DNA from 3 places in the Streptacidiphilus monticola genome. Region 2 is predicted to be linked to each of the others. Evidence: riboswitches for the same ligand, from Rfam matches in the RefSeq annotation. Region 2 holds a riboswitch; each other region holds the start of a gene.
What was found. Region 2 has a riboswitch for thiamine pyrophosphate ahead of thiO (glycine oxidase ThiO). Riboswitches for the same ligand answer to the same signal wherever they lie in the genome.
Positions count from the first base shown of each region.

Region 1: linked by a shared signal. The riboswitch ahead of thiC (phosphomethylpyrimidine synthase ThiC) and the one ahead of thiO (glycine oxidase ThiO) in region 2 are both predicted to bind thiamine pyrophosphate.
Region 3: linked by a shared signal. The riboswitch ahead of ACFP3V_RS24645 (purine-cytosine permease family protein) and the one ahead of thiO (glycine oxidase ThiO) in region 2 are both predicted to bind thiamine pyrophosphate.

Region 1 covers NZ_JBHSQJ010000034.1:20,114-24,159, reverse strand. Annotated here, with positions in the region: gene tenA (thiaminase II) at 1-603, shown strand, start outside; gene ACFP3V_RS09545 (hypothetical protein) at 736-942, shown strand; gene ACFP3V_RS09540 (YibE/F family protein) at 1,025-2,287, opposite strand; TPP riboswitch at 2,321-2,431, shown strand; gene thiC (phosphomethylpyrimidine synthase ThiC) at 2,426-4,046, shown strand, end outside.
Region 2 covers NZ_JBHSQJ010000012.1:74,470-78,515, reverse strand. Annotated here, with positions in the region: gene ACFP3V_RS04395 (hypothetical protein) at 186-386, shown strand; gene ACFP3V_RS04390 (NAD(P)/FAD-dependent oxidoreductase) at 426-1,559, opposite strand; TPP riboswitch at 1,595-1,706, shown strand; gene thiO (glycine oxidase ThiO) at 1,702-2,865, shown strand; gene thiS (sulfur carrier protein ThiS) at 2,862-3,074, shown strand; gene ACFP3V_RS04375 (thiazole synthase) at 3,079-3,873, shown strand; gene pknB (Stk1 family PASTA domain-containing Ser/Thr kinase) at 3,908-4,046, shown strand, end outside.
Region 3 covers NZ_JBHSQJ010000117.1:23,771-27,816, forward strand. Annotated here, with positions in the region: gene ACFP3V_RS24640 (glycerophosphodiester phosphodiesterase) at 1-744, opposite strand, end outside; gene ACFP3V_RS24645 (purine-cytosine permease family protein) at 800-2,161, opposite strand; TPP riboswitch at 2,156-2,277, opposite strand; gene ACFP3V_RS24650 (S1C family serine protease) at 2,436-4,034, shown strand.

The DNA of each region.
Region 1 (4,046 bases), on a different contig from region 2:
CACCCCTTCCTGCGCGGACTCACCGACGGCAGCCTGCCACGTCCGGCCTTCCGCCATTTCGTCCAGCAGGACTCGCACTACCTGCGCGACTACGCCCGGGCCCTGGCGGTCTGCGCGGCCAAGGCGCCGACCGACGCGGACGTGCGGGCCTTCGCGGACGACGCGGTCGGGGCCATCGCCGCCGAGCAGGGCATGCACGCCGAGTTCACGGCGGAGCTGGGCGAGGGCCCGGAGCAGCCGGTTCTGCCGACCACCTTGGCCTACACCAGCTACCTGCTCGCCACCGTCTACTCGGGCTCCTTCGCCGAGGGCCTGGCCGCCGTGCTGCCGTGCTACTGGATCTACGCCCGGGTCGGCGAGGCTTTGCTGGAGAAGTCCTCCCCCGATCCGCTGTACGCACGGTGGATCGCCGCCTACGGCGCCGAGGAGTTCCAGGGCGTCGTCCGCCGGGTGCTGGACCTGGCCGACCGGATCGGGCCGGAGCTCTCCGACAGCGAACGCGCCCGTGCCGCACGGCACTTCGCCACCACCGCGCGGTACGAGTGGATGTTCTGGGACGCCGCCTGGCGCGGCGAGGCCTGGCCCGTCCCGACCGCTGACTGAGGGTCACCCCGAGTCGGCCGGATAAGGGTCTTCTCCGGGTGTTCTCAGGGGCATCAACCCTTCGGGAGCGCGGGGTCCCGCCCGTACGATCGGTGATGTCAGCAAGTGATCCCGAGGGGGAGGACGGACAGCATGAACGAGTTCTGGAAGGCGCTCCCCGGCTGGGGTCGACTCGCGGCCTTGGCGGTCGGTGTGATCCTCGCGCTGTGGATCGTGTTCGCAGTCATCGGAGCCATCATCGGCATCGCCAGCTTCCTCTTCGGCTTCGTCTTCAAGGCCCTGGTCATCGTGGCCCTCGCCGCGGCGGTCGTCGTCCTCGTCAAGAAGGCGACCCGCTAGGGCGTACCCCAGGCCGGTCGGCCGGAGCCCGGAGGCCCCGTCGCAGCGAGCGGCGCGGGCCTCTTCGGTTCCTGACCCTCCGTCAGTGCTTGCGGCGGCGGCCGCCGCGCCGGGCCGGGGGACCGCCGGCCGCGGCCACCGCGGCCGCCAGGGCGGTGGTCAGCGGGACGGAGGCGACCAGGCCGATCGCCCCGACCAGGGTGCGCACGACCTCCTCCGCCACGATCTCGCTGGTCGCCACCGTCCAGACGCCGCGGTGGGACAGCGAGAAGAGCAGCATCAGCGGCAGGCCCGCTCCCGCGTACGCCATCACCAGGGTGTTCACCGTGGACGCGATGTGGTCCCGGCCGATCCGCATGCCCGCCCGGTACAGGGCTCGGGCGCCCATCCCAGGGTCGGCCGCGCGCAGCTCCCAGACGCTGCTGGCCTGGGTCACCGTCACGTCGTTGAGGACGCCCAGCGAGCCGATGATGATGCCCGCCAGCAGCAGGCCGGGAAGCTGGATGCCGGGGAAGAGCGAGTGCACCAGACCGGTCTCGTCACTGGTGTTGCCGGTCAACCGGGTCCAGCCGATGGAGAGTTGGCCGAGCACGCCGATGAGCGCGAGCGAGGCGAGAGTGCCCAGCACCGCCACCGAGGTGCGCGCGGACAGGCCGTGGCAGAGGTACAGCGCGACGAGCATGATCAACCCGCTGCCGACCACCGCCACCTGCAGCGGGTTCTCCCCGTGCAGGATCGCCGGGAGCACGAATACCGACAGCACGCCGAAGCTCACCGCCAGCGCGACCAGCGCGGCCAGCCCGCGCAACCGGCCCACCAGCACCACCAGCAGCGCGAAGACCCCGGCCAGCAGGGCGAGTGGGATACCCCGGTCGGCGTCGCCGATGGTGTACTGCAGGTCGCGCGGGGCGTTCGCCGAGTAGAGCAGCACGACCTTCTCGCCCGCGCTGTAGACCGCGGTCTGATCCGGCGTCATGGTCTGCGTGCTCACCCGGCCGTCGTCCTTGCCCGAGGTCACCCGGAAGGTGACCAGGGTGCAGCCGGCCGTCCCGCCGACGCAGTCCACGGACTTGGTCGCGGTGACCACCCCGCTCGCCGTCGGCTGGTCGAAGCCGAGCCCGGTGGCCGCGTGGTCGGGCAGCCTGCCGGGCCACAGCAGCACCAATCCGGCCAGAACCGCGAGGGCGAACGGCACCAGGACGGCGGCCAGCAGCAGCCGCAGCCGCCGTGGAGCGGGGCTGGCCGGGCCGTGTTCGTGGTGATGGGGGTGGTGGGGCTCGGCCACGGATGTTCCTCTGCGACGGCCGTCGGGTGCGGCTGAACAGTACCCCTGCTCACTTGGCAGCGGGGAGGCCCCCCGCTACGGTGGCGGCATCTCGTTTGCAGACGCGGGAGCTCGGAGCACCGGGCTGAGAGGGCGCTGACAGCTGCGCCGACCGCAGGAACCTGACCGGGTAATGCCGGCGTAGGGAGTAGAGCTCGCATGAGCACGCACGAAGCACAGCAGGAGCAGTCTGTCCGCAGCGCCCGCGACGGCCGGAACGGCTACCCCACCGCGGCCTGGCACAAGGCCTACCAGCAGGGCTCCCGCCCGGACCTTCGGGTGCCCTACCGCGCCGTCCACCTCAGCAACGGTGCGACCGTCCCGCTGTACGACACCTCGGGCCCGTACACCGACCCGGAGTTCGAGGCCGACGTCCGGCGCGGCCTGCCGCCGCTTCGGGACGGATGGATCCGGCAGCGCGGCGATGTCGAGGAGTACGACGGCCGCGCGCCCCGGCCCGAGGACGACGGGTTGCGGCACACCTCGCCGCGCGGCGGCCTGCGCAACCTCGACGCGGTCTTCCCCGGCCGCCCGCGCCGTCCGCTGCGGGCCCAGGAGGGTACCGCGGTCACCCAACTCGCTTATGCCAAGCGTGGGATCGTCACCCCCGAGATGGAGTTCGCGGCGCTGCGGGAGGGGCTTGACCCGGAACTGGTCCGCGCCGAGCTGGCGGCGGGGCGGGCGGTGCTGCCGGTGAACGTCAACCACCCGGAGGCGGAGCCGATGGTCATCGGCGAGCGCTTCCTGGTCAAGGTCAACGCCAACATCGGCAACTCCGCCGTGACCTCCTCGATCGAGGAGGAGGTGGAGAAGATGACCTGGGCGACCCGCTGGGGCGCGGACACCGTCATGGACCTCTCCACCGGCCGCAACATCCACAGCACCCGCGAGTGGATCCTGCGCAACTCCCCCGTGCCGATCGGGACCGTGCCGCTGTACCAGGCGCTGGAGAAGGTGGACGGCCGGGCGGAGGAGCTGAGCTGGGAGGTCTACCGGGACACCGTGCTGGAGCAGTGCGAGCAGGGCGTCGACTACATGACCGTGCACGCCGGCGTGCTGCTGCGCTACGTCCCGCTGACGGCCGGGCGGCGCACCGGCATCGTCTCGCGCGGCGGTTCGATCATGGCGGCGTGGTGCCTGGCGCACCATCAGGAGAACTTCCTCTACACGCACTTCGAGGAGCTGTGCGAACTGCTGCGCGCCTACGACGTCACCTTCTCGCTCGGTGACGGCCTGCGGCCGGGCTCCATCTCCGACGCCAACGACGAGGCGCAGCTGGCCGAGCTGCGCACACTCGGCGAACTCGGCCGGGTGGCACGGGAGCTGGACGTCCAGACGATGATCGAGGGCCCCGGGCACGTCCCGATGCACAAGATCAAGGAGAACATGGACCTGCAGCGGGAGCTGTGCGACGGCGCCCCCTTCTACACCCTGGGCCCGCTGACCACGGACGTCGCCCCCGGCTACGACCACATCACCTCCGGCATCGGCGCGGCGATGATCGCGTGGTGGGGGACGGCGATGCTCTGTTACGTCACCCCGAAGGAGCACCTGGGCCTGCCGGACCGGGATGACGTGAAGACCGGCGTGATCACCTACAAGATCGCCGCGCACGCGGCGGACCTGGCCAAGGGCCACCCCACCGCCCAGGCCTGGGACGACGCCCTGTCCGACGCCCGCTTCGAGTTCCGCTGGGAGGACCAGTTCGACCTGGCCCTCGACCCGGAGACGGCCCGCGCCTTCCACGACGAGACGCTGCCGGCGGAGCCGGCGAAGACGG
Region 2 (4,046 bases):
CATCCTGGCCGCGCTCCGCGCACCCCGCCCGACCCGCTCGGGCCTGCGCGGGCGCGCTGCGCTCTGCCGAGCCGAGGCCGGGGCCCGCGCGCAGCCCGCCGCCCCGCGCGGGGGCGGTAGCCGCCTGACGGCGGGTCAGGCGCATACTGGGCGGAGCCCGATCCCCGCCCCGCAGGAGTGCCAACATGCGCTACGCCGTCGTCGCCGTGGTCCTCGCGGCCGTCTGCGCGATCGAGTGGGTCACCTCGCCCACCGTGCTCGCGGCCCTCACGATCGTCGTGCCGACCGTCATTCTCGCCGCGGTCGCCGTCCTGGCCGTGCGTCCGCTCGGCGACGAGGACGAGGCCGTCGGCAACCGCCGCCTCCCCGCGCCCGCCCGGCAGTAGCAGTTCCCCCGTTCCCCCGCCCCGCCCGGAGGCCGAGGCTCAGCCCGCCGCGACCGCCTGCTTGAGCGGGACGGCCGGGTCGGCCACCCGCTCCGGGTCGAGCGGGGTGCCCTGCGCGAGCAGGCGCTTGGCCTGCGCCAGGTCCCGCGGCCGGTCGACGAAGAGCGCCGCCGTCGGCGTGCCGTCCGCCCGCAGCCAGACCGCGTCGCCCGCGTTGCCGCGCGCCACCCGCCGGTCCGTCGGGGCGGCGACTCCGAGCGACTGGACCATCCGGCCGAACTGCTCGGACCAGAAGTAGGGCACCGGGTCGTACACCTCGTCGCCGCCCAGCACGTTGGCCGCGACCACCTTGGCGCTCGCGAGCGCGTGGTCCCAGTGATGGACCGTCAGTCTCCGTCCGTAGCGGGCGGAGGGGAAGGACGCGCAGTCGCCCACGGCCCACACCCCGGGCGCCGCGCGCAGCCGGTCGTCGGCCGCGACCGCGCCGCGGTCGTCCAGCGGGACGTCGGAACCGGACAGCCAGGCCGTGGCAGGCCGGGCGCCGATACCGACGAGCAGCACGTCCGCCCGCACGCCGGAGCCGTCCGTCAGCACCACGCCGTCCCCCGCCGGCAGGAAGCCGGAGACCGCGGCGCCGGTGCGCAGGTCGACGCCGGCCTCGGCGAACCAGCACCGGGTGAACTCCCCCGCCGGAGGCGAGGACGCGGCCTCCAGCACCACCACCTCGCAGCCCGCCTCCCGCGCCGCCGACGCCGCCTCCGCGCCGATCCAGCCCGCCCCGACGATGACCACCCGCGCCCCGGGGCGCAGCACCGCCCGCAGCGCGAGCGCGTCGTCGTGGGTGCGCAGCAGCCGGGCGGACGCGGGCTGGCCGGGCAGCGTCAGCGGTTCCGCGCCGGTGGCGAGGACCACGGCGTCGGCCTCGGCGACGTCGTCCAGGGCACGGATCCGGCGGCCCAGCACCAGATCCACCCCGAGGGCAACGAAGTCCACGTCCAGGCGCGAGTGTTCGGCCTTGCCGAGGAGGACCTCCTTCGACAGCGGCGGGCGGTCGTACGGCGCGTGCGGCTCCGCCCCGATGATCGTCAGCCGGCCGTCGTACCCCGCCTCGCGCAGCGAGACCGCGGTCTGCACGCCCGCGATGCCCGCGCCCACCACCACAACCTGGTCCATACACGCACCCTACTGAGCCGGATAGAGTGAGGGTGAGCAGCAGACGCGGGAGCCCGGAGGACCGGGCTGAGAGGGAGGCCGATCCGCCTCCGACCGTACGAACCTGATCCGGGTCATGCCGGCGAAGGGAGTGTCGGAAACCATGCCGCACAGCGACGTCCTCGTGATCGGCGGCGGAGTCATCGGGCTGGCCACGGCCTGGCGGACCGCGCAGCGCGGCCTGTCCGTGACGGTCCTCGACCCGGACCCGGGCCGGGGCGCCAACCAGGTGGCCGCCGGCATGCTGGCCCCGGTCACGGAGCTGCAGTACGGCGAGGAGCCGCTGCTCGCGCTCGGGATCGCGTCCAACGCCCGCTACGCCGACTTCGCGGCCGAGCTCACCGAGGCCACCGGCCTGGACACCGGCTACCGCGCCTGCGGCACGCTCGCCGTGGCACTGGACGCCGACGACCGGGCGGAGCTGCACGAGGTACACGGCTTCCAGCAGCGGCTCGGCCTGGACGTGGAGTGGCTGAGCGGCCGGGAGGCCCGCCGTCTGGAGCCGATGCTGGCCCCCGGCGTCCGCGGCGCGACGCTGGTCCGCGGCGACCACCAGGTCGACGGCCGCCGCCTCGGCGCGGCGCTGGTCGCGGCCTGCGTGAAGGCTGGGGTCACGCTGCACCCGTCCCGGGCCGCCCGGGTCACCACGGAGGGCGGACGGGCGACCGGTGCCCTCGCCGTCGACGGCACGAAGCTGACGGCGGATCAAACCGCGGTCGCCGCCGGCTGCTGGTCCGGCGGCCTGGAGGGCGTCCCCGCGGCGGTCCGGCTGCCGCTGCGGCCGGTCAAGGGACAGGTGCTGCGGCTGCGGATGACCACGGTGCGCGGGGACTTCCCCGGGCCGCCCTTCCTCTCCCGCAACGTCCGGGCCGTGGTCCGCGGCGTGCACATCTACCTGGTGCCGCGTGCGGACGGCGAGCTGGTGCTCGGCGCGACGACCGAGGAGGAGGGCTTCGACACCACCGTCACCGCGGGCGGTGTCTACGAACTCCTGCGCGACGCCCACGAGCTGGTGCCCGGGATCACCGAGCTGCCGCTCGCCGAGACCAGCGCCGGGCTGCGCCCGGGGACGCCGGACAACGCGCCGCTGCTCGGGCCCACCGCGCTGCCCGGCCTGGTGGCCGCCACCGGGCACCACCGCAACGGGGTACTGCTCACCCCGGTCACCGCGGACGCCCTGGCCGAGTACCTGACCACCGGTCAACTGCCGCCCGAGGCACGGCCGTTCACCCCCACCCGCTTCGCCTCCCCGGAGTCCCCCGCATGAGTCCCCAGCTGACCGTCACCGTCAACGGCGAGCGGCGCGAGCTGCCCGCCGGTACCACCCTGGCCGCCGTCGTCGCCGAGCTGACGCGGGCCAACGGCGGGGTGGCCGCCGCCGTCAACGAGGCCGTGGTGCCGCGCGGCAGCTGGGACGCGACCCCGCTGCGCGAGGCCGACCGGGTCGAGATCCTCACCGCCGTCCAGGGAGGCTGAGCACATGGCCGACGACCGACTCGTCATCGCCGGACGCGAGTTCGGCTCCCGCCTGATCATGGGCACCGGCGGGGCGCCCAGCCTGGAGGTGCTGGAGCAGGCGCTGCGCATCTCCGGCACCGAGCTGACCACGGTCGCCATGCGCCGGGTCAACCCGGCCGCCCGCGGCTCGGTCCTGGAGGTGCTCCAGCGCAACGGCATCGACGTGCTGCCCAACACCGCCGGCTGCTTCACCGCGGGCGAGGCGGTGCTGACGGCCCGTCTGGCGCGCGAGGCGCTGGGCACGGACTGGGTGAAGCTGGAGGTCGTCGCGGACGAGCGGACCCTGCTGCCGGACCCGGTCGAGCTGCTGGACGCGGCGGAGACGCTGGTGGACGACGGCTTCACCGTCCTCCCCTACACCAACGACGACCCGGTGCTGGCCCGCAAGCTGGAGGACGTGGGCTGCGCGGCCGTCATGCCGCTGGGCTCCCCGATCGGTTCCGGTCTCGGCATCCGCAACCCGCACAACTTCCAGCTGATCGTGGAGCAGGCCGGGGTCCCGGTGATCCTCGACGCGGGCGCGGGCACGGCCTCCGACGCGGCGCTGGCGATGGAGCTGGGCTGCGCGGCCGTGATGCTGGCCACAGCGGTCACCCGGGCCCAGGAGCCGGCGCTGATGGCGGAGGCGATGCGCAAGGCGGTCGAGGCGGGCCGGCTGGCCCACCGGGCGGGCCGGATCCCGCGCCGGTTCCACGCGGAGGCCTCGTCCCCGATGTCGGGAAGGGCACAGTTCGACCCCGAGGCGCCCGCGTTCTGACCCGCCCTCACAGGGACCCAATACACTCCGTCGAATGGACACCAGCCTGCACGACTCTCTCCTCGGGCGGACCCTCGACGGGCGCTACCGGGTGGAGCAGCGCGTCGCGTCCGGCGGCATGGCGACCGTGTACCGGGGGCTGGACCTGCGGCTGGACCGGGTCGTCGCGCTGA
Region 3 (4,046 bases), on a different contig from region 2:
GTTGCTGATGATCGCGTCGACGCCGAGCTCCAGGCAGAGCTCGATGTCCGCCACCTCGTCCACGGTCCACACGTGCACCTGCTGCCCCGCCCGTTGCAGCGCCCGCACGTAGCCCGGGTTGGCCCGCACCAGGTCGATCCCCGGCCCGGCGATCCGCGCCCCGTAGGGCAGGCTGCCGTCGCGCAGCCAGGGCAGCACCCGCTCGGTCAGGAACACCGTCGGCAACTCCGGTGCGGCGTCCCGGATCCGACGCAGCGACAGCTGACTGAAGCTCATCACCCGTACCGGAGAGCCGGTTCGGACCAGGTCGAACCGGCGCAGCAGCTCCAGCAGCCGCTTCTCCACCAGCCCGGCGTACCGGGTGGGGTGCTTGGTCTCGACGGCCAGCTCCACCCGGCGCCCGGCGTCGGCGTGCAGCTCCAGCAGGCGCTCCAGGGTCAGCACACGGGTGTGCTCCGGGCCGGTCCAGTCGGCCTCCTCCGGGCCGTTGCGCCAGTTGCCGAAGTCGAGCTGGGAGAGCTCCGCCAGCTCCAGTGTGGACACCACGCCCTTGCCGTTGGAGGTCCGGTCGACCGTGCGGTCGTGCACGCACACCAGATGCCCGTCGGCGGTCAGCCGGACGTCGCACTCGAGGCCGTCCGCGCCCTGCTCGATCGCCAGCTGGTAGGCGGCGAGGGTGTGCTCCGCGTACGTCCCGGACGCGCCCCGGTGCGCGATGACGCTTGGTTCCCGTTCCACGGGCATCAGCGTAGGCGGCCCAGGTGACCGGAACGTGAACCCCTGCTCCGGACGGGGCCCGCTACCGCCTGGCCCGAAGGGCCAGCGGGAAGGTGAGCAGGCCCGCCGCGAGGAAGGAGAACAGGGAGGCCGAGGTCCAGAAGGTGGCATGAACGCCCGTCACCTGGGAGGCATGCCCCCAGAAGGCCGGCCACCAGCCGCCCCAACCCGTCAGCGCCGCAGGCGCGATGAGCTGGTAGACCGCGAAGCCCACCGCCCACGGCAGCAGCATGACCCACCGGGTCGGCGCGTCCTGCGCCATGTTCCAGCCGTCCTGCCCCCGGCCCGCGCCGAAGAAGAAGTCCACCGCCAGCACCGCCGACAGCGGCACGAACACCGCGCCGATCAGGCTGAGGAAGCCGTAGTAGCCGGAGAAGTCCTTCACCAGCAGCCCCAGCACGGTCACCAGCGCGCCGATGCCCAGCGACAGCACGCGCCGGTCCACCCGCGGCAGCAGGTTGTGCACCGACATCGCCGTGGAGTAGACGTTCGCGAAGCTCTGGTCGGTCTCCCGCAGCACCAGCACCGCGAAGAACAGCCATCCGGCCGTCACGCCCGTGAAGGTCGAGAAGATCTTGTTCGCGTCCCCGCCGACCTGCACCAGGGCGATCATCCCCAGCACGTAGCACCAGACCTGCGCCACGGTGTATCCGGTGAAGGTGCCCCAGAAGGAGCCCTTCGGGCTGCGGGCGTGCCGGGTGTAGTCGGCGGCCAGCGGCACGAAGGAGATGGACACCGCGATCACGTAGTCCGTGGCCGGGAGGAAGCCGTTCCAGTTCCCGGGGGCCGGGTCGTGCACCCCGCGGCGGGCCAGCTCCACGGTGAACCAGAGCATCGCCAGCGCCACCGCGACCGCCACGTAACGGCGCAGCAGCGCGATGGCGCCCAGCGGACGGATCGTCAGGGCCGTGGTGACCACGCCCGCCAGCAGCACGTAGAGCCAGTGCGGGCCGCCGTCGAACAGCGACTCCGCGCCCAGCGCGATCACCGTCAGCTCGTACACGCCCCAGCCGACGCACTGCACGATGTTCAGCACCGTCGGCACGTAGCTCAGCCGGGTACCGAACAGGCCGCGCAGGATCGCCATCGCGGGCGCGCCGGTCTTCGCGCCGATCAGCGCGGCGACGCCGAGCATCAGCGTCCCGATCACGGTGCCCAGCACGATCGCGGTGACCGAGGCCGCCAGGGACAGGTCCTTCCCGCTCGCGGTGACCAGCACGGTCGCGGCGCTCTGGAAGCCGATCAGGCTGATGCCGAGGTTGGTCCAGAAGGCGGCCTGGTCCCGGAAGCCCAGCGTCCGCGGCGGCTGGGTGTCCAGCACCAGCGGTGCCTCGACGGCGGCGGCCGTTCCGCTCTTCCCACTCGTCTCAAGGGTCGACGACATGCGTCTGCAGCGCTCCCTACGCCGGCATTACCCGGTCAGGTTCAGGCGGTCGGCGCTCCGGTTCCCGCTGCGCCCTCTCAGCCTGGAGGTTGGTCCAAGCTCCCGCGGTGGTGTGTGTGGTTGTGTGTGCGTGATGCGGTGTGGTGCGGTCACATCGTAGGACCGCGCCCGGCCGGGTCCAAGCCCACGGCTTGGTCTTACGATGCCCCGACAAGCTCTGCGGAATGCTGGGGACGATCGGTCCCGTGTGGGTCCCGTACGAAGGAGGACATTCGTGAGCACCGAGCACGAGGGTGACCGGCAGGAGTCGGCCGGGCCCGCCCCCGCTGCGTCACCGGCGGCCGATGCCGAACCCACCGTCGTGCAGCCGGCGGCCCCGCCCGCGCCGACGGTCGAGCCCCCCGCCGACCCCACTCTTGCGGACTTCCCCCCGCCCGTCCCCGCCGCTCCGGCGACTCCGCCGGCCGCCCCGCCGCCCGCTCCCGTGCCTTCCGCGCCCGAGCAGCCCTACGCGGCCCCTGAGCAGCCTTACGCGGCGCCCGTCACCGCCGACACCGCCGTGCACGGCGCCTACGCCACAACCGCGATGCCGCAGCAGCACCCTGACGCACCGTCAGCGCCGCCGCAGCCGACCGTCGTCTACGGCGCGCCCGTCCCGCCCCCGCCCGCGGCCCCGCCCGGGCAGCCGCCGTACCACAACGGCCCGCTCTGGGGCGCCGGCGTGCCGGTGGACCAGCCGAAGCCCAGGAAGAAGCGCCGCGGCGGTTTCATCGCCCTGCTCGCGGCCACCGCGGTCATCGCCGGCGCCATCGGCGGGGCGATCGGCTCCGCCATCGAGGACCAGGACTCCGGCTCCTCCGGCAGCAGCACCAGCACGGTGATCACCCCGACCACCGACCCCAACGCGCAGAGCCGCCCGGCCGGCAGCATCGCCGCCATCGCGGCGAGGGCGCTGCCCAGCGTGGTCACCATCGAGGCCAGCGGCTCCTCGGAGTCGGGGACCGGCACCGGGTTCGTCTACGACACCGAGGGTCACATCCTGACCAACAACCACGTGGTCGCCCCGTCGGTCAACGGCGGCAAACTGACGGTCAAGTTCTCCGACGGCTCCAGCTACCCGGCCTCCATCGTCGGCCGCGCGCAGGGGTACGACGTCGCCGTCATCAAGCTGACGCAGACCCCGCGGGAGAAGCTGACCCCGCTTCCGCTCGGCGACTCGGACAAGGTCGCCGTCGGCGACGCGACGATCGCCATCGGCGCGCCCTTCGGCCTGTCCGGGACGGTCACCTCCGGCATCATCAGCGCCAAGAACCGCCCGGTCGCCTCCGGCGACGAGACCGGCGCGCAGACGTCCTACATGAACGCGCTGCAGACGGACGCCTCGATCAACCCGGGCAACTCCGGCGGCCCGCTGATGAACGCCTCCGGCCAGGTCATCGGCATCGACTCGGCCATCCAGTCCACCGGGAGCAACGTCGGCGGCGGCCAGTCCGGCTCGATCGGCCTCGGCTTCGCCATCCCGATCAACCAGGCGAAGCGGGTGGCCGAGCAGCTGATCAGGACGGGCACGCCCATCTACCCGATCATCGGCATCCTGCGCGACGACAGCTACACCGGCGACGGCGCCAAGATCGCCTCCGGCCCGGTCCAGGGCACCCCGGCGGTCACCCCCGGCGGCCCGGCCGACCAGGCCGGCCTGAAGCCGGGCGACATCATCACCAAGTTCGACGGCGTCATCATCGACAGCGGTCCGACCCTGGTCAGCGAGATCTGGTCGCACCAGCCCGGCGACAAGGTCGCCGTCACCTACACCCGCAACGGCCAGACGCACGAGACCACGCTGACGCTGGGCTCCCGCAAGGGCGACCAGTAACGGCTCACACCC